3 regions of the Thalassotalea coralli genome follow, and region 3 is predicted to be linked to each of the others. Evidence: predicted binding sites of a transcription regulator. Region 3 holds the regulator's gene; each other region holds the start of a gene.
The links. The regulator FNR, encoded in region 3, switches genes on or off when oxygen is low (the NO sensors DNR and NnrR bind a similar motif). The targets are predictions, from matches to a motif close to TTGATCTAGATCAA.
Positions count from the first base shown of each region.

Region 1 (9,908 bases), on a different contig from region 3:
CTTCTTTGGAATCAGGATTGAAATTCAAATAATCTGTCGTTTGTGCGGCCTTAGCAAGTAACTCAATGTCGCTTAAAGCGACTGAAGAACAAAAAAATAAAAGCACACAGATTATAAAATTTCTCATGACTCTCCATAGGCAACTAACGCCCCAATAAGGGGCTGATTACGCTTGGCTATACTTGTGTAGCGTAGCGGAACTGAGCCAAGCTTTAGCAGTCCCGCACTTAATTGACTTGTTATATGAATTTAAACCAATAACGCTATGAAAGTGATGCGATAAATAAGACCACAAAAAACAAAATTACACAAATAGCTAGAATATTTCCGATGATTGCTAACGGCTTAGGTAGTTTCGTATATGAACCACCTGACAGGAAATACTTTTTTGGATTGGAATTGACTAATTCAACCAACTCATCTTTTTGCTGTTTATCAAGTTGAGAGAAATCTTTGTTAACTTTTCGCGAATGACGAACCGCTTTTATCAAGATAAAACCAACGAAAATTACGATGATGACTTCAACCATACCAAGATTCATATAACGCCCCGCTAAGGGGCAAATATTAGTTGGCTAAAATAAGTGACGCAGGAACAAAAGCCAACTGATATTTGTCCCATTGAGCGACTTGTTATACGTTTTTGCTACTTATTATGATGTTACAGGCTTTGAAAACATAATCTCGATAATATTCGATAGTTTCAACTAACTCTTTGTCAGCTCTAACTAGAAACTCTTTTGAACATTTTGACCTAACATGATTTAGCGGCAAATGATCTGTTTCAGAAGCTATTTCACCAAAGATATGATATTCCGTATCCCAGCATTGACCATATTTATTATTACCAATACGCAAAAGTTTAATTACATTATTTAAGTAATCGTCATCGCTTTTCAGCAACTTCTTCGCTATTTCAATTGCTTCTTCAGACACCGAACTTACACCATTCAATAGAAACGTATAACAGCGTATTAGCGTGAATTCTCATTAACACCAAATAAAATATTTTGTACCTAGTCACTTCACGCTAATTTTTATTTAATATTTTTAGTACGTTAGCAACAATTTATACAATCTTCAACGTAATATTGGCTCGGAGAAACCAAGAGTTTTATTTAACGAAGATGAAAATGGCTCGCTATGCATATAATGATTTTTAGATAGAAAAACGCGGTGGCACTTGGGTCTTGAACGCGCGCTAACGGGTATTTGCAGAATCACACAGTGATTCCTGCCGTGGTGCCACCAAAGCTATGTTAATCCGTGAACATAAGAATTTCAGAGAGAAAAGTGGGGTGGCATATGGGACTTGAACCCACGACAACTGGAATCACAATCCAGGGCTCTACCAACTGAGCTAATGCCACCACTGAGAAACGTTCGTTAGTAATACCAACGAAGTGCGCGAATTCTAATGCACATTGGAAATGCTGACAAGGATTATCATCAAAAAAGTGAAAATATTTGTTAGAATTAGAGCAATTGATATTTACGAGGATCCGTCATGGCTTTAGACAAATTAATGGAGCAACTTTCTTCGTTAAACAAAGAGGGGAAGCCAGCCTTACCTCCTGTTGACTTATGGGATCCGGCATATTGCGGTGAGATTGACCTGCAAATAAAAAGTGATGGCAGTTGGTTTTATAATGGCACGCCATTTAAACGAATTGCTTTGGTAAAGTTGTTTGCCTCTGTTTTGAAACGCGAAGGGGATGAATACTTTTTAGTAACCCCTGTAGAGAAAGTAAAAATACAGGTAGATGACTGCCCTTTTGTCCTCTCACAATGGGAGTGGAGTGACGATACAAATACAACCATGGCGGTGGCCACTAATTTAGATGATGCTTTTTTACTCGATTTACAGCACCCGGTCATCTTAAATGATGATGGTACGTTAGAAGTGACTGTAAGGCGCAATTTAACGGCAAAAGTACACCGCAATGTTTATTATCAGTGGGTTGATTTAGCGAAAGAAAATGCTGTAAACGGTAAGCCCGCCATGACGTTTACCAGTGGCGAGCAAACTATTAACCTTGGTTTTATCTAGCGTTATAGCTCACAGCATCTAATGAGTATCGAGCCTTAAGCTAAATAACGCGTGAAAAACGCTGCTGATTTAAGTGCTGCTTCATATAAGCATCAAACGTCATGCAAATGATGCGAATTAACAAACGGGCGCGCTGCGAGACGTGAATAGTGTCTTCAGTTAAGGTTACGATACCATCTTCAACAAAACACCTTAGCATCTCCAGCTCTTCGCTAAAGTACTGGTCAAATTGAATACCGTACCTAGTTTCAATCTCAGCTTTGTTTAGATGCATGTTACACATAAGTTCGCGAATAACATCGCCACGAATTAAATCATCTTCACTTAACGTTACGCCTTTGTCGATTGCATGTGCTTTATCGTCGATGGCTTGATAATAGGTTTTTAGGTCTTTTTCGTTCTGGCTGTAGCAATTACCAATAGCGCTAATAGAAGATACACCTAAGCCTAGTAAGTCGCAGTTTCCGTGAGTGGTATATCCTTGGAAATTTCTATGTAGCGTTCCATTTTTCTGAGCAATGGCTAGTTCATCCGTTGGTTTAGCGAAATGATCCATACCGATAAAGTCGTAACCATAGTCACATAACGTTTCTATCGCTTGCTTCATTAACGCAAATTTTTGTGCGGCATTTGGCAACCACTCATCTCTCAGTTTACGCTGAGCGGCAAAGCGAGACGGCAAGTGAGCATAACTAAACAGCGAAATTCTATCGACATCCATTGCTTTCGCTTGTGCTAAGGTTCTGCCAAAAGTTTCCTGTGTTTGATGCGGTAAGCCGTAAATTAAGTCGACATTGATAGAATTAAAACCCACGGTTTTAGCATGAGCGATAAATTCAGCTAAGAATTCGGTCGATTGTACGCGGTTTATCGCTTCTTGAACTTTCTCGTCGATATCTTGAACGCCTAAGCTCAAACGATTGAAACCCAAACTCCATAAGTGATCTGCCAAGTCTAACTCAATTTCTCTAGGGTCTATTTCGATACCCATCTCAGCATCTTCGGCAAAGTTAAAATGGCTTTTTAACAACTGAGTTAAATGGGTAATTTGTTCTTTGGTTAAGAAACTTGGTGTCCCGCCGCCCCAATGCAGCTGTTTAACGGTGTAATCTTTAAAAAGCGAAGCACGCGATAATACTTCTTTTTCTAGATAATCTAGATAGATATCGGCTTTGTCACGATGACGAGTGACCACTTTATTACAGCCGCAGTAATAGCAAAGCGAATGACAAAACGGAATGTGAACATATAGCGACAGTTCACGGTTGGGTGACGCTTGAATCGCCGACGCCAAAGCAGCACTAGTAAAACCCGACTGAAACTCTAACGCAGTAGGGTAAGAGGTATACCGTGGGCCACTGGTGTTGTATTTGCTCAGAAGTGTAGGGTCAAAAAACTGTTCGGCTTGCATGAAATTTCCTAGTCATCAATCACCGAACAATTTTATTACATTTGCGTCAGCTCTTTGTTGATCAAACGCAACCTTTTGGTATTTATTTGTAACCTAAGAAGAGAAAAGAGGTTACTGCTTTAACGCAGTTAGTCTCTCTTCAGCATAGTTGTGCAGCAAGTCTAAATTAGCAAAAACATCGCTGTACAATTCGTTTTCGATTTTAGTGCGCTCTAAATCTAATTTCATTCGCTCTTTTTTAGCGAGCTTTTTACGCTCCTCTAATATCGGCATATGACTAATACGCTGATATAGCTCAAAAATTGCAGGAAATTCAAGACTCAAATTTTCGCTAGTTTTCAATGAATCTAATAACACACTTAAACGCCAACAGCCCTCTGAAATATCACATTGCTCTTCTTTCATTGCACGCACGATAATCACCACACTATCGAGCACCTTAACGTCGTGCGCCGCTAGTTTTTTTTGATGTTCTTGTTGGGCTTGTTCACGTTTTTTTTGTTGAGCTTTTACTTGAAACAATAAACGCCCTGCGTAAAAAGCTAAGCCGGCAATAATTAGTGCGCCAGCGATGATAAGCATCATCCAAGTTGTACTCATGATGGGATTTACTCTTTATCAGGGTCAAATACGTCAAAGTCTGCGTCTAGTTTATCCCACAAGGCGTCATCGTCTAAATCGCCTGCTGGATATTCGTCTTCACCTTCTTCATCGCTTTGAAGCTCAAGCAGCTGTTCTTGCAACTGATGATACTGCTCCATCAATTCGTTGAACACGTCCACTTCCGCTTCTGTTAACGCTTGTCCAGCTTCTTGCTTTTCTACAACCGCCTGTAACTCGGCATTGTTTTCAATAGCCTCTATTTGCTCGCTAATAGCATCAACACTTTGCGTGGTTTCCACAACGCGAATTTTCGCTATCGGTGACGATTTTTCAGCTTGTTTAACTGGCTTTTTCTTCTGCTGTGCTTGAGCTTTGATTGGTGCGCCTAATTCAATTGGCTTTTTACTGCCAATTCTTGGATCTTTTGCTTTATTCGACGTATTTGTCGTCGATTTTTTCTGGGCACCTTCTTGTTGGCGATTACCTGGCTTTTTACCGGTAGGCTTTCTTACGCGCTTTTCTTTCATTTCTGCCAGCTTTTTACGCTCTGCCTTAGAAAGCGTAATAGGAGCACTATTTGGATTTCTGGATTTTTTCTTGCGGGTCATAAACGCAATACTCAATTACTAACAATGATGTGTATTTTACTTTAGTTGAAGGTTTTTAGTTAGCGAAATTATTTTTAAATCGCCAAAAAGAAAAAACGGTGGCAATGCCACCGTTTCCGGAAATGATAGTTGCTGTTCTCAGCAAGTATATTATGTTCCTAATCTTATCTGGTTATCCTAACCTAAATTACAGTCCCTGTTGTCTGACAAATGTTCCCGATTTTTGTTTCTAGCTTCCCTTTACTTTGTATTTCTCGGTCTTCCTGACACTTTCTTGAGCTATCCTTTAACGTCCTCCCGGACTCTTTTAGTCATCATCCTGATGCTAAGTAAACCATCCATATTAAAAAAGAAAAATAGAATAATCAGCTTCCATACCTGAATATTACTGTCCTTTTTTTAGCGCTGTAGTGTTAACAGCTGCATATACTTTACCTGACTCAGAGGGGAGGACAAGCAAAATTTTGCACACTTATCGTACAATTATTGATTAGTAAATGTAACAATCTGTAACTCTTGACTATTTTCAGAGGTATTACCAGTTAATTCATCGTTAACACGGAGTTATAATGGCAAATGTCTTACAAGAGTAATGGTCTATTTCCTAATAATTTCCTTTGCTCATAAAAAAAGCCCCACCAAAAGGCGGGGCTTTTTATCACAAATGTTTAAATTTCGTGATTAATAACTTTATAACCTAGCTCTTCTAACTGAGGTTTAAGTGTTTTGGCGTCGCCAACAACTACCATCAACATCTCGTCTAAGTTTAAGTGTTTCTTAGCTAGTGCATTAATCTCGTCAGCAGAAATACTAGCAACGATGTCACTGCGCTCTTTAACAAAGCTTGGCGATAAATCATGCTCTAAAATCTGCGCTAAGAAGCTCAATTTAGCGCGAGGTGTTTCATACTTTAACGCATCTTTTTGATTAATCGCGTTACGCATGAAAGCTAACTCTTCTGCTGTGATACCATTTTTGCTGTAGTTCTCAATTTCTTTAACAAACTCAACAATTGATTTATCAGTAGCATCAGCGCGAACTTCTGCAGACGCCGTGTAGAATCCTGCTAGCTTATCAGCACTAAAGTATGAACGAGCACCGTAGGTATAACCTTTGTCTTCACGTAGATTAAGGTTAATTCGGCTGTTAAATGCGCCACCTAACGGGAAGTTCATTAAGTAAGACTTATAGAACTCACCTGTAATATCACGAGTCATCGAGCGCTTACCAATACGAATAGCAGACTGTGCCGCGTCATCTTTATTCACTAAGTAAATAACACCCATTTTGGTTTCAGGCATGGCTAGCTCAAGATCTAACGCTTTACCTTTACCTTTCCACGGTTCAAAAACACTAATGGTTTTTTCAACCTGTGCTTGATCCATATCAGACACAACAATTAGCTGACTATTGGCAGGCTTAACTTGCGCATTGTAGAAAGCTTTAACGTCTTCAAGGGTAATATTGGCTAGTGTTTCTTCGCTACCACCACTTGGCTTAGCGGCAATGTTATCGGCGTGAAGCAATTGATAGTAAGCCGTTGAAGCTAAGTAGCCAGCATCTTTTTTACCATTAATAGCGCCTTGAATAGCATTACTTTTGTTACGCGCAAATTCAGACTCAACAAAGGCAGGAGACATCAATTTCTCATTCACCAAGGCTAATGTCGCATCAATGTTTTTCGTTAGGGTATTAATGCTAACGTTAAGGTATTTGTCGCTTGCAGAGATATAAACAGACGCACCTAGTTTGTCTAGCTCTTTACTCATATCTTCTGCGCTACGTTTAGTTGTTGACTCATTTAGCGTACGCGCCAATAAACTCACTAAACCTGCTTTATCTTTATCAACATAGTAGTTACCGGCTGGGATCTTGAGCAACATAGAAGTTGTTGGTGTTTCTGTGCTCTGTGCAGCTAACACTTTAATACCGTTACCAAGCGACTTGCGCCACATATCTGGCACACCAACCGCCTTGTTGGCGCCTGCTGTAGGGATTACGCTGCGGTCAAAGTTATCTGTTGCTTTACGCACTTTAAGATCGTTTGCCGTTACCTTAACAACAGAATCAAGATCGCGCTTCGGTGGTGTGAAATTATCTTTGGCAGCGATAAGATCTAACTTACCTTTAGGAACAACACTCATGATAACCGCGTGCTTATCTTTGATGTATTGATTATAAACACGCATAACATCGGCTTTAGTTACATTGTTATAACGTGCGATATCTTGCTCAATGTAATTAGGGTTACCAGTAAAAGTTTCATTGGCTGCTAATGCACTAACTTTTCCTGAAACACTTTGTAAGCCAAAGATAAAACCAGCTTCCATATCTGCTTTTACTTGCGCTAAATCATCATCTTGTACGCCACGAGTTTCAAACTCTACCAAGGTATCGCGAATAATCTTCTCGATATCGGCTAAGTTCTTACCTGACGCTGGATGAGGTAAAGCTAACAAGTTAAACGTACAAGCAAGCTCAGCACACGGGTGGCTTACTGACGCTTGTACTGCTAATTGGTTTTTCACCAAGTTCTTATAGAGCAATGAGGTTTTACCGCCACCTAAAATACTTGAAAGCACATCTAATGGCGCTTCGTCTTCATGACGAACTGATACTGTTGGGTAAGACATGTAAACTAATGGTAAGTGAACATTATCTTCCATCGAAATATAGCGGTCGGCATCAAGCGTTACTGCTGTTTTCTCAGGCATACCAACTTCTGGACCACGAGGGATAGAGCCGAAGTACTTTTTCACTAGTGTCAGTGTTTGTTCAACGTCAATATCACCACCAATAGTAACAGTAGCATTGTTTGGACCGTACCAGCGCAAGAAGAAAGCTTTAAGATCGTTAACATCTACACGATTTAAATCTTCCATGTAACCAATAACCGGCCAAGAATATGGATGGTTTACTGGATAAAGCGCTTCAGAAACACGCTCATTTAAACGACCATAAGGGCGGTTATCAATACGTTGTCCACGTTCGTTCTTCACTGTTTCACGTTGTACTTCAAACTTTTCCTGCGTAACAGCATCTACCAAAAAGCCCATGCGATCGGCTTCTAGCCAAAGCATTTTCTCAAGTTGGTTTGCCGGTACTGTTTGGAAGTAGTTAGTACGGTCTGAGTTAGTGGTACCGTTCATGGTACCACCTGCTTCAGTCACTAATTTAAAGTGTTGTTCGTCTGCTACGTTTTCTGAGCCTTGGAACATCATGTGTTCAAAAAAGTGAGCAAAACCTGACTTGCCAATATCTTCTCTACCTGAGCCGACATGATAAGTAACATCAACATGCACTAGCGGGTCTGAATTATCTTCATGAAGAATAACCGTTAACCCGTTATCTAACTCATACTTACGATAAGGAATAACCGTTTTACCCGGCTGCGCTTTTACTTGCTCAACCAAGTTTACACCAGCAATTGCAGACTGTTCTGTCTTACTTGCTGCTGACGTAGTCGAATCTGTGGAGGTTTGCTGACACGCAGCCGTAGCGCATGCCAGTAACACCGGTAAAGTCCAATTTTTCAACGTTTATGCTTCCTTCTATTTATTTAATATTAAAGCCAACATCTTTAATGTTAACTTCCGAAATATCACCATACTTTTTCACTTGATCGCGAATGTCATTGGCATTGCCTACCACAACAAATTGTAAGTTTTCTTTAGGGAAATATTTTTTAATCAGCGATTTAGTTTTTTCTACCGTTAACGAATCCACTTGCTGTTCAAAGGTATTGATATACGCTTCATCGAAGTCGTAGCCATACATGTTTGATAGCAAATTAGCTAACGCGCCAGATGTTTCATACTTTGGTGGGAATTGACCTTTTACATAGGCTTTTGCTGAAGCTAATGTTTTTTCATCAATACCTTTGTTCCATAAACGCTGATACGTCTCTAACGCTAGGTCAATTGTTTCAATGGTGGTTGAAGTTTTCGTGTACGAGTAAACAGAGAAAGTACCGTCTTTACTGAACGAGTTGAAGCGACTACGAGCCCCATAAGTTAAACCAGCATTTACGCGTAATTCATCATTTAACCATGAAGTGAAACGACCACCTAAAATGGTGTTGATTACCGAAATACCAACGCTATCAGGGTTACTACGGGTAATGCCTTTGCCGCCGATTAAGAAAGTTGATTCGCGCGCATCGCCTTTATCAACTAATACTAGGTTAGATTTTTTCGCCGGTTTGGCTTTAGTTAACGTCGCTTGTTTTAATGGTGCTTTACTTGCTTTCCAGCTACCAAATAGCTTTTCCATACGCTTTTTCATGTTAGCGGCATCAAAGTCACCCACCACGATAACCGCGGCGTTGTTTGCTGCATACCATTTTGCATGATGTGCTTTTACTTGATCTAACGTGAGTTTCTCGATTGAATCTTGATTACCTTGAGGCGCAACACCGTAGCCTGCATTACCGAACAACAAACGGTTATAGTAATTGTTGATAACCGCACGTGGGCTCTCTTTACTTTGCGTTAAATTAAGTAAGTGACGCGTTTTCAACTTACCAAATTCGGTTTCGTCAAAGCGAGGGTTCAATACCACATCACGCAGGATTGGTAGAATTTCATCACTGTCTTTTTTTGCAAATGATGCTGAAACGCTACTAAATTCATAGTTGGCTGATGTAGAAATATCGGCACCAACAAAATCGACAGTTTCGTCAAAGGTAGCTTTATCTAAAGATTTTGTCCCTAACGATAAATTACGTGCAGTAAAGTAGCTAAGACCAGCTGCTGTACCATCGTCGATAGCGCCAACTTTGATTACCACGTTTACATCTATCAATGGAACTTCATTTTGCTCCATTAAATACAAAGTTAAACCATTGTCTAACGTTACTTTTTCATATGTTGGCAGCTTATAACCTGCCCAAGAAGCACTACTTGTAGCTAATAAACAACATGCAGCTAAAACATTAAAGATCTTCATCAGTAGAGTCCTCTTCAGATGATAAAACACCAACAGTGCGGTTTGCTTTTCTTAAGTATTTTTTCGCAACTTCCTGTACATCGGCTGCGGTTACTTTGCTGTAATACTCAGGCGCATTAAATAGTTTTTTATAATCGCCGAAGTACATTTCATAACTGCCAATAGTGTTGGCTTTACCGTTGATGGTAGACATGGTGCGATAGAAGTTTACTAGCTTAGCGTTTTTCACTTTTTGTAATTCACGCTCAGTAACACCTTCTTTAATGACTTTGTTGATTTGCTTGATAAT
Region 1 covers NZ_JBVVBK010000003.1:296,789-306,696, forward strand. The annotation lists gene ACOB80_RS09560 (hypothetical protein) at 1-127, opposite strand, end outside; gene ACOB80_RS09565 (hypothetical protein) at 264-542, opposite strand; gene ACOB80_RS09570 (hypothetical protein) at 634-936, opposite strand; tRNA gene ACOB80_RS09575 (tRNA-His) at 1,295-1,370, opposite strand; gene ACOB80_RS09580 (DUF1285 domain-containing protein) at 1,508-2,050, shown strand; gene hemN (oxygen-independent coproporphyrinogen III oxidase) at 2,091-3,461, opposite strand; gene ACOB80_RS09590 (DUF2489 domain-containing protein) at 3,573-4,061, opposite strand; gene ACOB80_RS09595 (GTPase-activating protein) at 4,070-4,672, opposite strand; gene ACOB80_RS09600 (insulinase family protein) at 5,341-8,208, opposite strand; gene ACOB80_RS09605 (M16 family metallopeptidase) at 8,228-9,619, opposite strand; gene ACOB80_RS09610 (M16 family metallopeptidase) at 9,606-9,908, opposite strand, start outside.
Region 1: a site for FNR is predicted at 3,519-3,532, ahead of hemN (oxygen-independent coproporphyrinogen III oxidase). Genes of this name have one in related genera too.

Region 2 (9,908 bases), on a different contig from region 3:
TGATAGCTTTCATAGGGGATCTGCTTACCCACACGCATTGGGATGTCTTTGCACTTTTGCTTAAACATTTCATCAACCAACAACAATGTAGAGGCAGGTTTGTACATCATAGAAACGCCATAGAAAGTTGCTGAATTCTTTGCATCTATATAAACAGGAACAATAGGCGCTTTTGCTTGCTTAGCAAAACGTAAAAATCCACTGTTCCATTTAGTATCTCTTACGCCTGCAGGTCTTAATCGCGACACTTCACCTGCTGGAAAGACAATAATAGCGCCATCACTTTCTATATGCCGATTGATGGCTTTTAGATTTTCTTTCGGTGTCTTACCGCCCATATTATTCACAGGTAACAGTAAGGGCTGCAAAGGCTTTAGCGTCATCAACATACTATTTACGACGACTTTCACATCGCGGCGAATATCACTGACTAACTTAATCAAAGCTAAGCCATCCATAGAGCCTATTGGGTGGTTGGCAATGATAACAACACGACCTTGGCTTGGAATATTTTCACGTTCACAATCTCTAGCAGAGTAACTTACATCTAAGTGCTGTAGACATTGTTCGACAAAATCAAATCCGGTTAAATGCGGGTATTTTTCTTCAAATTCCTGAAACTTATTCTCATGAAGTAGAGACTTCAATACCGCTTTAACTGGTTTTTCTAACCAAGGTTTACCTTGAATATTAGGTAAATTTTGTTGGACAACTTCGTCGATTTTTATCATTTTTTCATGCTCCATTACTGCATTGTGACCACAATAATTAGAAACGATGACAGTTAGGTGACCCTGAGGTGACGCTTTTATTGCATCGTCATAAATGCGTAACAAGGAGTGCTAAAAAAACCTATAATTTACAGACAAATACAAAAACTAAGCTACACTAATAGCAGTAGTTTGTTACTTACGTTGTTACGCATAATTGGAAACTGGCTTTACTAATGAAACATCCATCAACGATTAAGCACATAAAAACTCAAGAAACCTTACATTATGACTACTTAGCTATCAGTAAAATCTCCAGCAAGGCCGATTACCACGAACAACTCAGTTACTGGCAAAAGCGTATGTTAATGGTGCAACAAGCCTATTATCACCAAGGTCACAGAGCTATCATTTTACTTGAGGGATGGGATGCTGCTGGAAAAGGAGGGCTAATAAGGCGTATAACTGAAAAGCTCGACCCAAGAGGCTTTAGAGTCTTCCCATTTGCAGCACCTTCACCAGCAGAGCAAGGCAGACACTATTTATATCGCTTTCAAAAAGCCTTGCCGCCACCGGGAAAAATATCGATTTTCGATCGCTCTCATTACGGTCGCGTACTAGTTGAGCGTGTTGAAGAGTTTGCCAGTGAAAAAGAGTGGCAAAGAGCCTACCAAGAAATAAATGAATTTGAGCGAACTCTCACAGATGATGGTGTTCGTATCGTTAAGTTATTTATGCATATATCTAAAGAACAGCAGTTAAAACGGTTTGTCGAGCGCTTAGAAAACCCTTACAAACGCTGGAAGTTAACCGAGGAAGACATTCGCAATAGAGAAAAGTGGCCACAATACGAACAAGCAATTAACGATATGCTAGTAAATACTTCTACAGAGCAATCACCTTGGCATGTTATTCCAGCAGAGCACAAATGGTTTGCTCGAGTAGAAGGAATAAAAACGGCTGTAGAAGCCCTAGAACAAGGCATAAACATTGAGCCTCCACCTATTGATAAAGACTTTGTAAAAATAGCTAAAGAAAAACTAGGTATCGAATCTGATACCTGAACTAATGATAAAACTAATAGCTAAATAGTTGGCTACATTTTTGATAGACTAACGACTATTCTCAGAAATTTAATTAATTGCTAGCGCATAATAATCGCGAAAGCATATCACTAGAACTAAATCATGAACCGCAAAAAGAAAGTCAAAACAACTTTGCTTGCAAAGAAGAAAAAAGCGAATGCTAAACTGAACAAAAGCAATAAGCCTAAATACATCTCCAAAGCCGAGAGAGCGAAACTTGAAGAGCAACAACAAAGCGAAAACGTGCAACCGTTAATAGAATAAATCTTAACTATATTACCTAAACCATACTTCTACAAAAATATCATCAATTATACCAATTTGATGAAGCTGGTATAATTTACTTACACATATTGTACTTTCTTACTGGTAATTTAGATTGTTCTTAATTAGCTGCTGTGTTTAAAATTAGCTAACATCATATAAATTAAAGGATTAATGTGTCTTCCCTCGTACAAAAAGTTTTTTCAAAGAAACGGTTTTATATCCCTGCAATCTTTATTCTCATTTATGTTTTACTGCGTGCAATAACGCTTTTTCAGCATAAAAACATAACACTGCCTGGCGAGTATTTTACCTTCCAAGACAAACAAGTAAGATATGTGTGTAAAGGACAAGGTGCGCCATATGTGTTCTTTGAAACAGGATTTGGCTCTGACTCTGAAGTCACTTGGTCTGCAATAGTACAAGAGCTACCGAAAAACTTTACTGCTTGTTACTACGACAGATTAGGTCATGGTGGTAGCGACGATGTACCCACGACATTTTCAACTGATGAAAAAGCCTTATTGCAAGAATCCCTTATCCAACATGTAGCAGGAAACGAGTCTGTGATATTAGTTGCCCATTCATATGGCGGTATTATTGCTCGAAGAACCGTTGCACGTGGCAACTTAAACTTATCAGCTTTGATTTTGTTGGACTCTGCTCACGAGAACCAACACGAAGTCATGCGAGGCAAACTCGATCCAATCCAAGACTCTGTAAAATTATGGCATTACGCCGATGCAACATTTGGCATTTCAGCTATCAAGAACATCTTTACCACTTATGAATCCCCTACCTCACAACGACTAAGTCAGTATTACACTAGCTTTAGCTATGCGCATGTACTTTCTACCTATCGTAATGAAAAAGGTTTTTACACACCATTAGAAGACTTTAATTATGATTTCGGCAATTTAAAAATGCTGGTGTTAAGCCATGACAAGCAAGCCTATGCGAACAACCCTCGCTTTGCAGCTGTCGTAGATGACTGGGAAAAAATGCAAAAAAGCATCGCTAAGCTATCTAATAATTCAGAACGCATTATAGTTAAGGGAGCGACTCACAATATTCCAGGAGATGCACCTAAAACCGTGATATCAACTATCGTAGAAACCGTATCACTCGCGTCTAGCAATAGCTAGGCACGAGTAAGATTTAGCTCTCGCGAAAGAGTCAAACTTAGGCGTTAATATTTAACGAACGCATCTCATCTTTAGTTTGACTCTCTAGCTCTTCCATCGTTTTACCATGAGGTGTTGGTAGCTTAGTTTCAGGGTCAACTTTTACAAAGACGATATCTTCTGCCAAACAAATCGTCTTCTTAGTTTTTTTATTGCGCACCATACAAGAAACAGTAATGGAAGTTTTACCTATTTTGGTGGTTTCTAAACCGAACTCAACTACATCACCTTGCATTGCCGGTGCTTCAAATGTAATTTCACCGATATGCTTGGTCACTAAGTAATTTGTTTCGAGCTGACAAATCGCGTAAATGGCCGCTTCTTCATCAATCCATTGTAAAGCGCGTCCACCAAATAATGACAAGCCATAGTTTAAATCGCTTGGCATTACCAAACGTCGTGATAAGAATCTCATGATAATTTCTCAAGTATCTCGAATCTTTTAGATTCAGTTATTGAAAGTAGTTAGTTAACCTAGCTAACTACCTGAGGTGTATGTCTTTTAACGATAATTATAGCAAGTAAACAATTACTTATATGCATCTAATTTATGATTTAACGACTTTTTCACTAACGGCCATTCAGTATTTAAGATTGAAAATACTACTGTGTCTCGAATCGAGCCATCTGGACTTATTTGATGGTTTCTTAGCACGCCATCTTGCTTAGCCCCTAACCTTGCGATGGCAGCTCGAGATTTATGGTTGAACCAATGTGTTCTAAATTCTACTGCTATGGCTTCCATTTGTTCAAATGCCAAGCCAAGCATTAATAACTTGCATTCGGTATTAACTGAAGTACGTTGAAAGCTTTTACTGTACCAAGTGTATCCTATCTCTACTCTTCTATTTTTCACATCGGCGTTACAAAGGCGCGTTGTCCCTATAATGTTGCCTGTCACCTTTTCAACAACGGCAAACGGTAAACTTGTACCATTCGCTTTAGTTTCAAAAGCCATCGCTAGATAGGCATCCACTTTTTCTTCATTAGGTACGCTAGTAAACCATAACTTCCAAAGTTCTCCATCACTGGCTGCTTTGACAAGCGCATCTCGGTGCTCAGGTACTAATGGAATGAGCTCTACTGTTTCTGATGTTAATTCTGCTAAATAGTTTGGTTGAAGATACTCAACAAGTGCTTTCATTATTCCCTCAAGTCGATAGTATTTTGTAAGTAACGTATAAGCTTGCCAGAGACAAGCCGGTAAAAAATAATGTGAAGATAACGGCAAAAAAGCCCAAACATTTTTGTTTTAAGCGTTGCCACCAGCCAGCGTTGTCATCTAACTGCGTTTTGGGATAAAAGCTGTGAGCTAAAACGAAAAACAATAGCGCCCATAGCCATGCTAACAAGGTCGTATTTAAATACTGTTGTTGAAGTTCAAGGCCTGCTGCCACCAGTAAATAGACGAGAAATAAAAAACAAGCAACACACAATAAGGTTATCAGTGGCCTTATCGGTTGTATCAGCGCTGCAATACGAAAGTAGAAAGACATCATTGTCGATAACTGTTTAAGACTCAAACATTTAATTAAGGCAAAATCTTAAACAGTTATACGCAATATTGCACATTCTTTTTAATTAATCTTGATAAGCTTTTTGTAACTTTTGATAAACATAGTTCACAGCTTTACTGTTATCGAGTAAGGAGTCTTGCCACTTATCTCTTTTTTCAATGCCTGCCGCTGTTAACGTAAAGTGTTGATCAATCTCCACGCCTTTTTCTGACAAGCACTCTTTACTGCAATGTTCTTCGCAACCATCGATTACGATAACTGAAACAGCAGATTCTAATGTCGACATTAACGACTGGTTATCTGCGACAACACCGGAAATATTAGACATCTCAGCTAAGCCGTCTTGGTCTAATGTTAAAGCGATGTCATGTGCCATTCGGCCAACATTAGAGCAGCCCATACAGGCATACACTACGGGTTTAGTCATGGGGTTCCTTAATTAGCAAACACAATGACTTTGCATGCTAACAAAGATAGCCCAGCAAAAAATTGATCTAGATCTAGGGCTTGGCGATATTTAAGATTTAAATAAGATATGAAAAAAGCGTTAAAGCTTTACCAAAAAACAATTGATTGCTGACTTAATATTGGCGATTAAAGTCGACTGTAGCTGGAAGTTCGCCCGAATCTAAATAGCGAACAATATTGCCCGTTACTATTTTACAAGCACTTTGTCTGTTTGTAGGTGCCGAAATATGCGGGAGAACGGTGATTTTCGAGTGCTGCCAATATGGATGTGATTTAGGTAAAGGCTCGATAGCAAACACATCAAGTACTGCATGTTTAACTTGCTCTTGTTCAAGCGCAGATAGCAAATCTTCATCAGAAATTATTGCTCCTCTTGCAAAGTTAATAAGCGACACGCCCTTTTTTAATTGGCTAAAAAGCGTTGAATTGAATAAATGATGTGTTTCATTTGTTAACGGCAACAAACAAACGACAATATCTTGCTGAGCGAGCATTTTAGTTAACGATTCCGTGCCAGAATAACAACTGACACCAGCAACAGTTTTAGCACTTCTACTCCAGCCAGAGACATTAAAACCATTGGCTAGCAATAGCGAGCAAGCTTGTTGGCCAAGCTCTCCTAACCCTAAAACGCCGACATTAACGTCACTTGTCAGCTTTACTTCATGTTGGTGCCAGCTTTGGTCTTTCTGCTGAGCCCGATAGATAGGCATATCGCGAAGTAAATAATAACTCCAAGCAACCACCGCCTGTGCCATAGTCTCTGCCAGCACAGGGTCTACTAATCTTGCTAACTTAAAGTTCGGGGATGGCAGTTCAGCTATCAATTTTTCTACCCCTGCCCATAAGCTATGCGCCCATATTAAATTGGGATAGTTAGCTAATTTCTGTGGGTCAGGGTTAGCAACAATGGCAATGGAAACGTGTGCTTTTTCGCCATCGGTTAATTCGTCATCTCGCACAACATGACACTCTTGTCCCACCGCATTAAACGCACTATTCAGTTCTTGCTGCCAAGCAAGCTGCTGCTCTTCAGCTAACTGGCTAATAAAGGCGATTGTTAGAGCTGTCATCATTTAGCTACTGCCACTAACTTCTATGTTTATTTCTTCAATGACAATTTGCCACGACCCGACGACTTTTTCTCCGGCGTTTCTTGCAGTTTGGGGTTGTTATACCAAATTTTTTCCGCTGGTATTTTTTTAGGCTTGCTCGAATCATCTCGATAAGATTTGGTCTTTCCAGATCCTTTTCCCTTGCCTTTACTTTGACCACGGTTTGACACTTGAATCGCCATCAACAATTTACGCAACACTTGCGATTTACAACGTCGATAGTTTTTGTGCTCAGGTTTACGGAAAAATGCGCTAAGTTCTGAAGCACTTATGGTCATTTCTTGGCTGGCAAGTAGCTCAATAACTTGGTCGCTTGTTAACGAGAAAGCGATTTGTATCTTCTTTAGCACGACATTGTGATTAATTTCGGCATCAACAGGCGGCAACTTACCGTCTTTTTTGCCGCGCTTATTCACGATCAGGCCATTAAGAAAATGTCCTAACATGTCATCTGGCATAGTGTTAAAACCTGGATCTTCATCAGCAGCTAACCATGCTGACACTTGCTGTAGACTAACGGAAATACCCACTTCGTTAAACAAGGCGATCATTTGCTGATCTTTAGCGTTAAGAATATATCTAAGGCGGCGGAAAACATCGTTGTTAGTCAATGGAAGCTCACTATTATGGATTAGTTAAAACCACCGTATTATAAAGGAAATCCGCTGATTGGAGAAATAATTGTGTTAAGTTCTATCAATGCTTAGGCGTGCTGCGGTAGAATCTGCCAACAGTTTTGGCAAAATTAACCCTTTAGATAGTTCAATGAGTAAACGGCATTCACTTCTTCAACCTGTTCTTACTAACCGACGCGGCGAAAAAGCAGATAAGAAATCTTGGCATCAATTACTTGGCTCAAGTTCATCTGTCGCTATATACCAAGCTGCACTGCAAGCAGAACAGCCACTACTGCTCGTTACTCATGACACGCCATCAGCTCTGCGTTATGAACAAGAACTGATGAGTTTAAACAAGGCTCAACTTACTATCTGCCTATTCCCAGATTGGGAAACATTGCCATACGACAGCTTCTCACCACACCAAGATATTATTTCTCAGCGGTTAGCGACCTTATATCAATTGTCGCGATTAGAGAAAGGAATTGTCATTGTCCCTGTTACTACCTTAATGCAACGCTTAGCCCCTAAGAGTTATCTCGACAGCAATAGCTTGCTCATTAAAAAAGGCGATAACAAAGACTTACACCAATTAAGACAAGAACTTGAAGCAAGTGGTTACCGCAATGTTGATCAAGTGATGGAACACGGTGAGTTTTCAGCTCGTGGTGCTATCCTCGATTTATACCCAATGGGAAGTAAAACACCGTTTCGTTTAGACTTTTTCGATGATGAAATTGAAGAAATTCGCCTATTTGATCCTGACAGTCAACGCTCCAGCGATAAAATTCCGGCGATCGATTTATTGCCAGCACATGAATTCCCAACGGACCAAGAAGGGATCAACACCTTTAGGCGACAGTATCGTGAAACCTTTACAGGTGCTATTAATAAAGAGTCAATATACCATCAGGTGAGCGATGGCATCATGCCAGCGGGTATAGAATATTACTTGCCGCTATTTTTCGAGCAAACCAATACCTTGTGTGACTACTTGGCGGCAAACACGCTAGTAATGCTTTCAGGGGATATAGAAAGAACCTGCAATAATCACTGGCAAGATATCGACTATCGATACGAAGACCGCCGCTACGATCCAACGCGTCCTTTATTAGCGCCTAATCAATTATTTTTATCAGCAGAAGAGATATTCTCTGCATTAAAGCCATTTGATCGCATTACCTTATGTCATCGCAAAGGTCATGAACAAGGTGCGCAAACAGTTGATGCAGCGCTGACTGAAAACGAAGAGCAAGCTGTTGGCCGAGGTCAAATTTACTACGATGTACTCCCGCTACCTAACATCGCGGTGGATCATCAATTAAAACAACCCTTTGATCGTTTAAATCAATTTATTGCCGACAAAGAAACACCTCACAAAGTGTTGTTTGTTGCGGAAAGCCAAGGCCGCCGTGAAAGTGTATTAGAACTACTACAACGTAACCAGTTAGCACCTAAAGAGTTTACCTCAATTCAAGAGTTTATTGAGCAAGATGAAGCCATAGGCATTACGGTAAACAGCCTGGCACAAGGTTTTAGTTTTCAAGTAAAAGGCGCTAGCGCGCGCAATGCTATTGCCTTGGTAACGGAAACGGAATTACTGGGTGATCATGTTCGCCAAACGAGGCGTCGTAACAAGCAACAAGATGCTCAAAACGATGCCATCTTTAAAAACTTAGCCGAGCTTAGCATAGGCCAACCCGTTGTCCATATCGAGCACGGCATCGGTCGTTACTTAGGCTTACAAACGATAGAAAACGGCGGCTTAAAAACAGAGTTTTTAACCCTAAGTTATGCCAACGATGCCAAACTTTATGTACCGGTAGCTTCATTACACCTGATATCTCGTTATTCAGGGACAGAAGCAGAAAATGCACCTTTACATAAACTTGGCAACGATACTTGGAGCAAAGCGAAGAAAAAGGCCGCAGAAAAGGTTAAAGACGTTGCCGCCGAACTTTTAGATATTTACGCCAAACGTGCTGCCAATAAAGGCCACCAATTTAAGCGAGATAAAGACGATTATCGCGCGTTCTCTGACAGCTTTGGTTTTGAAGAAACCTTAGACCAAGAGCAAGCAATTCATGCCGTCGTTAGTGATATGCTCTCTGAAAAAACCATGGACAGACTGGTTTGTGGTGACGTTGGCTTTGGTAAAACTGAAGTTGCAATGCGTGCAGCATTTGTTGCTGTTAACGACGGAAAACAAGTGGCAGTGCTGGTTCCAACTACCCTACTAGCACAGCAACATTATGAAAATTTTAAAGACCGCTTTGCAAACTGGCCCGTTACCATTGAAGTGCTTTCTCGCTTTAAAACAGCAAAACAACAAAATGAAGTGATTGCCAAAGTAGAGTCTGGTCAGGTAGACATTTTAATTGGTACTCACAAGCTTTTACAAAATACCATTAAATATCATGACTTAGGTTTACTTATCGTTGATGAAGAGCACAGATTTGGTGTAAAACAAAAAGACCAAATTAAGAAGCTTCGCGCCAACGTAGATATCCTAACCTTAACTGCGACACCAATCCCGAGAACATTAAACATGGCAATGGGTGGGATGCGTGATTTGTCTATTATTGCCACGCCACCTGCGAAACGCCTTGCCGTTAAAACCTTTGTTCGCCAGCGCGATAACGCATTGATTAAGGAATCTATTTTACGTGAAATCCTCCGTGGTGGTCAGGTGTACTTCTTGCACAATAACGTCGACACCATAGAAAAAACCGCACAAGAACTTAGTGAACTTATTCCCGAAGCAAAAGTAGTCGTTGCACATGGTCAAATGCGCGAGCGTGAGCTTGAACGCATTATGAGTGACTTTTATCATCAGCGCTTTAACGTGCTTGTTTGTACTACCATTGTGGAAACAGGTATCGACGTACCAAGTGCAAATACCATTATCATGGACAGAGCTGACAATTTAGGATTAGCGCAGCTTCACC
Region 2 covers NZ_JBVVBK010000001.1:688,553-698,460, reverse strand. The annotation lists gene olsF (bifunctional ornithine lipid synthase OlsF) at 1-731, opposite strand, end outside; gene ACOB80_RS03140 (polyphosphate kinase 2 family protein) at 947-1,774, shown strand; gene ACOB80_RS03135 (DUF2986 domain-containing protein) at 1,898-2,059, shown strand; gene ACOB80_RS03130 (alpha/beta fold hydrolase) at 2,236-3,204, shown strand; gene ACOB80_RS03125 (acyl-CoA thioesterase) at 3,242-3,658, opposite strand; gene ACOB80_RS03120 (GNAT family N-acetyltransferase) at 3,773-4,387, opposite strand; gene ACOB80_RS03115 (hypothetical protein) at 4,395-4,742, opposite strand; gene ACOB80_RS03110 (putative zinc-binding protein) at 4,825-5,187, opposite strand; gene ACOB80_RS03105 (2-hydroxyacid dehydrogenase) at 5,342-6,304, opposite strand; gene ACOB80_RS03100 (YehS family protein) at 6,331-6,954, opposite strand; gene mfd (transcription-repair coupling factor) at 7,109-9,908, shown strand, end outside.
Region 2: a site for FNR is predicted at 5,250-5,263, ahead of ACOB80_RS03110 (putative zinc-binding protein). Genes of this name have one in related genera too.

Region 3 (9,908 bases):
GACTCGAATTTCACCTTTACGCAATAACCGATAGATCATGCTCTTAGGCACACCTTTTAAGGTTTTGAGTAAAAAGTTGTCGATTCTTTGTCCTTCGTCTTCTATATCAATAGTATAGAAGCGGACTTGTGGTTTGCTATCTTCTTTCATGCCGGCAAGTTTACCATACTTTTTTTAGATTACGCTGAAATAAACATACGATTTGATTGCCTTTTTCAACGAAAAAGTGGGATAATAGGAAAGTTGCGCTATATTTGAACATGCAACGTAAAAATTACGCTATTAGCGAATTGTAAGAGGCGTTCAAAAACTAAACATAAAAGCGGGTTAATAATTATCCTACCCCAGAGTTTAGTTATTTAGTTTGAACTTTAAAGAAAAGCAAAAACTAGAGTAAGAAAACGAACGTCCGGCGCCCAAATAGCGATTATTTAAGAGCGTTGTAAATGAAATTTTTCGTAAAAGATAACTCCCATGAGAACACGGGATTCGAAAAGACATTTACACAAATGCACAGCACACAAGCTGAGCACATAAAGACGAATTTGTAGTTAACGCAATACGCGTTAACAAAATGAAAAATTAGTAAATTTAACAGCTTACTGCGTATTGCTGGCGCAGTAAGATTGACACCCGTGAGGCTGACAAATCGCTGTTACCTAACAGACAGATTGCTTTGTGTATCAAGCACAATGGTGTGCTGTGGCTGAAAAATGATAAAGAGTCACAGAAACTATGAAACGTATGCTTATCAATGCTACACAGTCGGAAGAATTGCGTGTAGCACTTGTTGATGGCCAACAATTGTACGATTTGGATATTGAAAGTCCAGGTCACGAACAAAAAAAAGCCAATATTTATAAAGCGAAGATCACTCGCATTGAACCTTCTTTAGAAGCGGCATTTGTTGACTACGGTGCGGAACGCCACGGCTTCCTACCGATGAAAGAAATAGCCCGCGAATACTTCCCAAAAGACTACAAATTTCAAGGTCGTCCAAACATTAAAGATGTTTTACACGAAGGCCAAGAGGTTATCGTACAAATCGATAAAGAAGAACGTGGTCAAAAAGGTGCTGCACTAACAACGTTTATTAGCCTAGCTGGCAGTTACTTAGTACTTATGCCTAATAACCCAAAGGCAGGCGGTATTTCGCGTCGTATTGAAGGTGATGAACGTTCAGATTTAAAAGCATCTTTAAGCAAGCTAGACCTTCCTAAAGGCATGGGCTTAATTGTTCGCACTGCTGGTGTAGGTAAAGATTACGAAGAACTAGAGTGGGATTTAAGCGTTCTATTACATCATTGGAAAGCTATTTCTGATGCTGCAGCAGACCGCCCTGCTCCATTCTTAATCCATCAAGAATCAAACGTTATTTTACGTGCTATTCGCGATTATTTGCGCCGCGACATCGGCGAAATTTTGATTGACCGCCCAAAAACATACGAAAGTGTTCGCGAGCATATTAAAGTTGTACGCCCTGACTTCATCAGTAAGGTAAAGCTTTACTCTAACGACGTACCTTTGTTTACCCATTATCAAATCGAAACACAGATCGAATCAGCGTTTAGACGTGAAGTAAGATTACCTTCTGGTGGTTCTATTGTTATTGACCCGACAGAAGCTTTAACATCGATTGATATCAACTCTGCCCGTGCGACTAAAGGCGGTGATATCGAAGAAACAGCCTTTAACACTAATTTAGAAGCAGCGGACGAAATTGCACGTCAGTTGCGCTTACGTGACTTAGGTGGCTTAGTCGTTATCGACTTTATCGACATGACGCCAGTCCGTCACCAACGTGAAGTTGAAAACAGAATGCGCGAAGCGGTTAAAAGCGATCGTGCACGCATTCAGTTAGGCAGAATTTCACGATTTGGCCTATTGGAAATGTCACGTCAACGTTTACGCCCTTCTATCGGCGAAACAAGCCAGAATGTTTGTCCACGTTGTAACGGTACTGGACATGTTCGCGGCGTTGAGTCTCTTGCGCTTTCAGTATTACGTTTAATGGAAGAAGAAGCCATTAAGGAAAACACTCAGCAAGTACAGGCACAAGTGCCAGTACCTGTAGCGACATACCTTCTTAACGAGAAACGTCGTTCGGTTATGCACATCGAAAAGCATCATAGCGTGCATGTGCTAATTCTTGCTAACCCGCAAATGGATACGCCTCAATACGAAGTTATTCGCGTAAGAAAAGACGAGACTATTGCAGAAGCAAGCTACCAAACACCAATGAAAGAAGCACAAGTTGAACAAGCTGTTATGCCTAAGTTCGACAAAAGTGCTGCAAAGAAAGACGAGCCTTATTTGCAAGGTATGAAAGCACCTGCTCAAGCACCAGTATCTAAAGGTACAAAAGCTAAGCAAGCTGCTAATAAGCCATCAAAACAAGATTCTTCAGAAGGATTCTTCGCGTCGATTGCGAAATGGTTAAAAGGTTTGTTTGGCTCTGAAGAAGAACAAAAACCTAACAAAAAGCGCTCTCAAGGCAAAGGCGATCGTAACCAAGACCGACGTGGCAACCGTGGTAGAAATGCTCAACGTCGTAATAGAAACGATAGAAATGAGCGTAGTAACGACAAACGACGCGAAAAACGCAATGCTAACGAGCAAGTAGAAAAGCAAGAAAGAGCTGCAAAACCTGGTAAAAAGGCTCCTCAAAATAGGCAACAAAAGCCTAAAGAGGAAAAAGTTGCTGAGCGCAGACAACGCAGAAATAATCGTAAAAAAGTACGCGTAAATGAAGGCCAAGAACAAGTTGTAGAGACTAACTTAGATAATACAGCTTCTGAGCAAGCTCAAGGTACAGTAGCAGAACAAGCCACGACACAAGCGACAAAACCAAAAAGCAAGCCTAGAAAACCTGCGAAACAAGCGAAAGCAACAGAAAAGACTGTAGAGTCAGAATCTGCTGAAGCAACTAGCCAAGTAGATACAAGTGAAGTTGAAAATCTGGAAGGTAAGAAAGAGCAACGTTCTCGTTCACGCCGTTCGCCTAGACACTTGCGCTCTCATGGACAAAAACGTCGTCAGCAATCTGACGTAGTTGATGCTCAAACAGCTGAAGTTACCACTGATCCTGTAGAGACTCGCTACCCAGAAGTTTCTAATGATGATGCAAAAACAGAGCAAGTAGCAGAAACAGCTGTTGAATCGCAAGTTAATGTTGTTGAAGAAGTTCAGCAAGATTTGCCTTTAGAGCAACCAGCAGAACAAGAAGTTACAGCAGAGAGCTCAGAAGAAGTAACTCAAAATGAGCATACATCGCAAGAAGCAGATAGCGTAGTAGTAGTTGAAGCATCGACTCAAATCGAACAAGACAATGCAACTACTAGCGAGCCTGAGCAATTAACTATCGAGCAAAATGAATCTGAACAACCAGATGAAACTCAAGTAGCAGATACGGTTGAACCTGAGACTGCTGTAGATGTGACGGAAACTGCTGAAAATACAGATGCAGAACCCAAACAAATGGCTTCTGAAGAGGCTGTTGAGAAAGACTCGACTGAAACGCAAGCTAACGCTGAGGAATCACAAAGTAATGGTGTTGACTCATCAAGTGAAGAAGCAGCTACAAGCTCACAGCAAATTCGTATTAAGAGTCATGCATACTCAGATATGGCTAAGCCTGAGTCTTTTACTTCAGATAAAGAAATCCCAACAGCATTTGTTGAGCTTTCAGAACGCAATGAAGTAGTACGCTCTAATAAAACAGCGGCAAGAGCTTCTGCAACTAGTCAGAGCCAATCGGGCCCAGTTAACCCAAGTATTTAATTAGATACTTATTTTTCAAAAGCCGGCATTAAAGCCGGCTTTTTTATTGCCCGTTTTTTAGACTTTGATCTAAGCCAACAAATCACCTATTTTCGTAGGCAGATAAATGAAAAACACGTATAATTGCGGCCAACATAGATTAACTACACAAATAAATGAAAACTCCTTGGTACAAAGAGCCGTGGGCTTGGCTAGTATTTTTCCTTCCGTTGTCAGCCGTTATTGCTGGTATTACTACAGTGATTATCGCAAATACCAACCCTGATACTTTGGTTGTTGGCGATTATTACAAAAAAGGTAAAGCCATTAATTTAGAAATAGGCAAAGTTAAACAAGCACAAAAGCTAGGCATTAAGTTTGCTCTAAAGCTTAACGGGAAAGAGTTAGTGATTAAACCAACAGGTATAGAAAAAACCTTCCCACTTTTAAACGTAAACTTTTTTCATCCAACACTAAAAGATAAAGACTTTTATCTAGCGCTTACACCTGACGGCTCAGGTAATTTTCGTAAGACATTAGATGAAGAAATATCAGGGAAATGGCGCTTAACTATTTCACCATTTGAAGATCACTGGAAGATTCAAAATACCATTGGCTTACCTCAAGCCGACTTTATCTCAATAGAACCTAGACCAAACGAAGCAAACTAATCTCGATGACCACAGAGTGTTTCCATTGTGGAGAGCCAGTCCCTCCTGGGCTCTCCTTATCAGTTAAAATTGATGGCTCGATCCAACCTATGTGTTGTGTTGGATGTGAAGCTGTTGCCCAAACCATCGTCGATAACAACTTAACGGATTATTATAAATTTCGCACTGAAGCCGCGCCGAAAGGTGAACAGCTAGTTCCGGAACAACTTAAAAATAAAACGGTATTAGACGACGACAGCTTACAAAGTGAATTTACCGTTAAAGACGGAGAATATAAGGAAACAATACTCACAGTTGAAGGTATAAGCTGCGCAGCATGTGCGTGGCTTATCGAGATGCAAATTTCACCTTTAAAAGGCGTGGTATCAATCAATGTAAACGCGACAAGCCAACGAGCGACAGTTCGCTGGCGAGACGCAGACATCAAATTAAGCGACATTCTGCTAGCGATTGAAAAAGTCGGTTATCGTGCTTTGCCTTTTAAAGCAAGTGAAGCTGAACGCTCTAACAAAGCACAAAGTAAAGCATTTATTAAACGACTAGGCATCTCAGGCATACTGATGATGCAAGTTATGATGATTGCTATAGGGCTATATTTCGGTGCGTTTTCTGATATGTCCGAAAATATCTTAGTTTATCTTAGATGGACAAGCATGATTCTAACCTTCCCTATCGTGACCTACGGCGCTTTTGTCTTTTATAAGGGAGCAATAAACGCGATAAAAGTAAAACGACTGTCCATGGATGTTCCCGTCTCTATCGCTATATCGTTGGCGTTTATTGCTAGTTGTTGGGCTACTATAACCCAGACAGGTGAAGTCTACTTTGAATCAGTTTCTATGTTCACCTTCCTTTTGCTTATCGGCAAGTTTCTGGAGTTTAGAGCAAGAAATAGAGCTGCTGAAGTCTCAGCTAATCTACTAAAATTAATGCCTCTAACCGCCACGCGCCTCAATGGTGAACAGCAAGAAATCGTTGTCGCAAGAAAGTTGCAAGAAAACGATTTAGTACTTGTAAAACCGGGGGAAACAATTCCTGCTGACGGTGTAATTATCAACGGCACTAGCCCTATAAATGAAGCTATGCTTACTGGCGAGCAACGACCTGTCGATAAACAAATTGGCGACAGTGTTTTCGCTGGTACAGTTAATGGTGATGGCAACCTGACACTTGAAGTTAAACAAGCAGGTGCAACTTCGCTGTTAAGTCAGCTAATTCGACTCAGTGAAGCTTCTCAAGCTCACAAACCTAAAATTGCTCAGCTATCTGATAAAATTGCCCAATATTTCGTTGCCATTATTTTGATGACCGCAATTGGCACCGCTATTTATTGGCAACAACATATGCCAGAAGAAGCATTTTGGATAACACTATCAGTTTTGGTTGCTACCTGTCCTTGTGCTTTGTCGTTAGCAACACCTACCGCACTAACCTGTGGCACGACGCGCTTAAATAGAGCGGGAATTATGGTTAAAAGTGGCCATGTAATGGAGACATTACCAGAAATAACAGGCTTTGCTTTCGATAAGACAGGCACTTTAACCTCAGGTGACTTTGCTATCGCTAGCATGGAATTACACACAAGTTCATACGATAAACAAACCCTACTCGCTTTTGCTTCTGCGCTAGAATCTTATTCTGAACACCCAATCGCAAAAGCTTTTGTTCCTTACAGAGACTTTGGCGTTAATGCTAGCCAAGTTAAAGTGCACGCAGGCGCTGGTATCGAAGGGGTTATAAACGATCTTTCTATTATGATAGGAAAACCGAGTTGGTTGCTAAAAGGTGACCAGTTAACACAATTTACTCACTTACCTATTGTGATGACAGTTAACGAAGAGCTTGTCGCTAGTATTAATATTTCTGATCACATTAGAAATGACGCGAAAAGCTTAATCGCTACATTAAAAGAACGTTCTTACAACACACTCATGCTATCTGGTGACAACCAACAAGGTTGTGAAAAAGTTCAAAAAGAACTGCAGCTTGATGAAATTAAAAGCCAACTTACTGCACAAGATAAAATGGAATTGTTAACCTCTAGGCAGGAGCACGAAAAAATTGCCATGGTTGGTGACGGTGTTAATGACACACCTGTATTTGGTGCCGCTCACGTCTCTATTGCAATGGGCAGTGGTACAGATATTGCCAAAAGTGGTGCAGACGTTATTCTTTTAAACAACCGCTTAAATGCTATTATAGATTTATTGCATGTAGCAGATAAAACCAGGCGAATTATTTGGCAAAACTATGGCTGGGCGTTTGGCTATAACGCAATTGTATTGCCATTAGCCGTGAGTGGTTATATTACTCCTTATATGGCAGTAATCGGCATGTCATTAAGTTCAATTTTGGTAATTACTAATTCACTGCGTTTATTAAAAACGAAAAGGCCAAACAAGTAATGAGCATTATCTACGTTTTAATTCCAATCGCTATTTTATTGACAATAGCTGGGATTTACTTTTTCTTTTGGGCGGTCAAATCAAATCAATTTGATGATCTAGAGAAGCAAGGGTTGAGCATTTTGTTTGATGAAGACAAAAAAGATAAGACAACATCGCAAACCGCTGCTAATGATCAGCGTAACAACTCACCTAAAGAATAACCCTAGATGCAACTAGACCTGTTATCGGCGTTTTTAATAGGATTACTAGGAACAGGCCACTGCATTGGCATGTGCGGAGGTATTGCGTCGATGCTTACCGGTGCAGTTAGAGACAATAACCCTAAAAAGCAGTTATATATTATTTGCTACAACGCTGGCAGGATTTTTTCTTATACCTTGTTAGGCACAATTGTTGGCTTTACCAGTTCATTAATGGTCAAACAACTTGGCTTTCCTGTGCTAATACTAAACGTTATTGCCGGTGTTTTTCTCATTCTACTCGGACTGTATATTGGCCAATGGGCGTTTCTGCTAGTTCACGTAGAGAAAGTTGGAAAGAGTCTGTGGCAAACGTTGCAACCACTATCAAAACATTTAATTCCCGTTGATTCGGCGACTAAAGCAACCTTTTTAGGCGCTTTATGGGGTTGGCTACCATGCGGGCTTATTTATTCTACGCTAACTTGGTCATTAGCATCTGGCAGTGCACTTCAAGGCGGCCTTATCATGCTAAGCTTCGGATTGGGAACTTTACCTGCTCTATTACTGGTATCTTTTGGCGCTTCTAAGGTTAATGCATTGTTAACAAAGATTTGGGTTCGCCGTGCAATTGCCTTAATGTTAATTTTTTATGGAATAATTACACTAAAATTTGCATATATGAAGATGTTCTAATAATATTCCACTTGGAATTACCCGTAGAGAATTTAAGGATATTATGTACAAGCGTCAATGCTCAGGTCAGCAACATATTCATTGCCAAAATTGTAGTATCAGTGAACTGTGTCTCCCGTTTTCTCTTAACGCGCAAGAGTTGGAAACTCTAGACCAAATAATTGATCGTAAGCGACCTATTCAAAAAGGTGAGCAGATATTCCAAGATGGCGAGCAAATGAAATCGCTTTACGCGATTCGTTCAGGTACTTTCAAAACTTACACTGTCAACGAAAGTGGCGAAGAGCAAATTACAGGCTTCCACTTAGCTGGTGATTTATTAGGTTTTGATGCTATTGCTTCTGCCGAACACCCAAGTTTTGCTAAAGCTCTAGAAACTTCAATGGTGTGTGAAATTCCATACGACACGCTAGACTCCCTATCTAACGCAATGCCAAAATTGAAAAAGCAAATGTTACGTATGATGAGCGCTGAAATTCGTACTGATCAAGAAATGATGACTTTGCTTAACCGCAAAAACGCAGAACAACGTTTGGCAACTTTTTTATCGACGCTAAGCAGTCGTTATAAAGAACGCGGTTTATCTTCTGTTGAATTTAGATTGTCAATGACACGAAGTGATATCGGTAACTACATAGGCTTAACAGTTGAAACAATAAGCCGTTTAATTAATCGCTTTGACAAAAATGGACTAATCAAGGTTGATGGTAAGCTAATTACTATCCTGAATAATGAAAAGCTAGACGAAGTAGCTTCTTTATAAATAATTACTGGTCCCTTGATTTAAAACAATAAATTCCCGTGCGCAAACGCCAGCAGTCGCTATAATTGAATTAAAAGTGACTATTTGGAGTTTGCCATGGAGAAGTATAAAAAAATTCTCGCCGTTATAGATCCTACTGTAGAAGAGCAAAAGGCGCTTAACCGTGCAATTGAATTAGCGAGTAAAACTAACGCTTCAATTACCGCTTTTCTTTCTATATTTGATTTTTCCTACGAAATGACAACGATGCTTTCCGCAGATGAACGAGAAGCAATGCGTCAGTCTTTAATTCGTGACCGTGAAGAGTGGTTACAAGAAATTATCGACGAATCTCCACACGAACACGTTAACATTGACTCTCAAGTTGTTTGGCACAACCGCCCTTTTGAACCTATTATCGAACAAGTGCTGCATAACGGTTACGATATTGTCATTAAAGGAACTCATGAGCACGACAAGTTAAAATCGGTAATATTTACCCCAACTGATTGGCATATTCTCCGTAAATGCCCTTGCCCAGTATTATTGGTGAAAGATCACTTGTGGCCAAAAGACGGGAATATATTGGCAGCACTGAATGTAGGAAGCGATGAACAAGAGCACCAGTCTCTTAACAGCATAATTACAGAAGAGGCAGTTAATCTAGCTAACCTCATTCAAGGCAATGTCCATTTAGTTAATTCATTTCCTGGTACGCCAGTAAATATAGCGATAGAAATTCCAGAGTTTAATGCAAACGAATACAACGACTCCATGTATGAACATCACAAGAATGCCATGGTTAATCATGCAGAAAAATTTGGCATTTCAGCAGAGCAGACCCACATTGAAGAAGGCTTACCTGAAGATGTTATCGAAGCAGTTTCTAGTAAGTTAGATGCAGAGTTAGTTATTTTAGGCACAATAGGCCGTACAGGTTTATCTGCCGCTTTAATCGGAAATACAGCTGAGCATGTCATTGATCGATTGAACTGTGACGTTTTAGCTTTAAAACCAGCGGGTTATAGTTCACCACTTCAAGACTAAATTTTCGACATTAATGGAATGAAATAACCAGCTTCAAATGCTGGTTATTTTTTACTTATCATCTTGCCTATACCGCATTATAATACGCCCCTTTTTACACGCTCCTAGCATTTCAAAGACGAAGTTTTCTTATGACCGAAGCAGATAACCGCAAAGCCATATACGAAGCCAACAAACTGCAAAAACGCTTGCGCAGTAAAGTGGGTAAAGCCATTGCCGATTACAAGATGATTGAACATGGCGATGTTGTAATGGCATGTATTAGTGGCGGTAAAGACAGTTTTGCCATGCTAGATATTTTACTAAGCCTGCAAAAATCTGCGCCTGTGGACTTTAAAGTCATTGCAGTTAATCTAGATCAAAAGCAACCAGGCTTTCCTGAGCATGTACTTCCTGAGTATTTTGA
Region 3 covers NZ_JBVVBK010000002.1:503,035-512,942, forward strand. The annotation lists gene rluC (23S rRNA pseudouridine(955/2504/2580) synthase RluC) at 1-150, opposite strand, end outside; gene rne (ribonuclease E) at 736-3,780, shown strand; gene ACOB80_RS07615 (FixH family protein) at 3,936-4,430, shown strand; gene ACOB80_RS07620 (heavy metal translocating P-type ATPase) at 4,436-6,835, shown strand; gene ccoS (cbb3-type cytochrome oxidase assembly protein CcoS) at 6,835-7,038, shown strand; gene ACOB80_RS07630 (sulfite exporter TauE/SafE family protein) at 7,045-7,713, shown strand; gene fnr (fumarate/nitrate reduction transcriptional regulator Fnr) at 7,757-8,476, shown strand; gene uspE (universal stress protein UspE) at 8,573-9,502, shown strand; gene ttcA (tRNA 2-thiocytidine(32) synthetase TtcA) at 9,634-9,908, shown strand, end outside.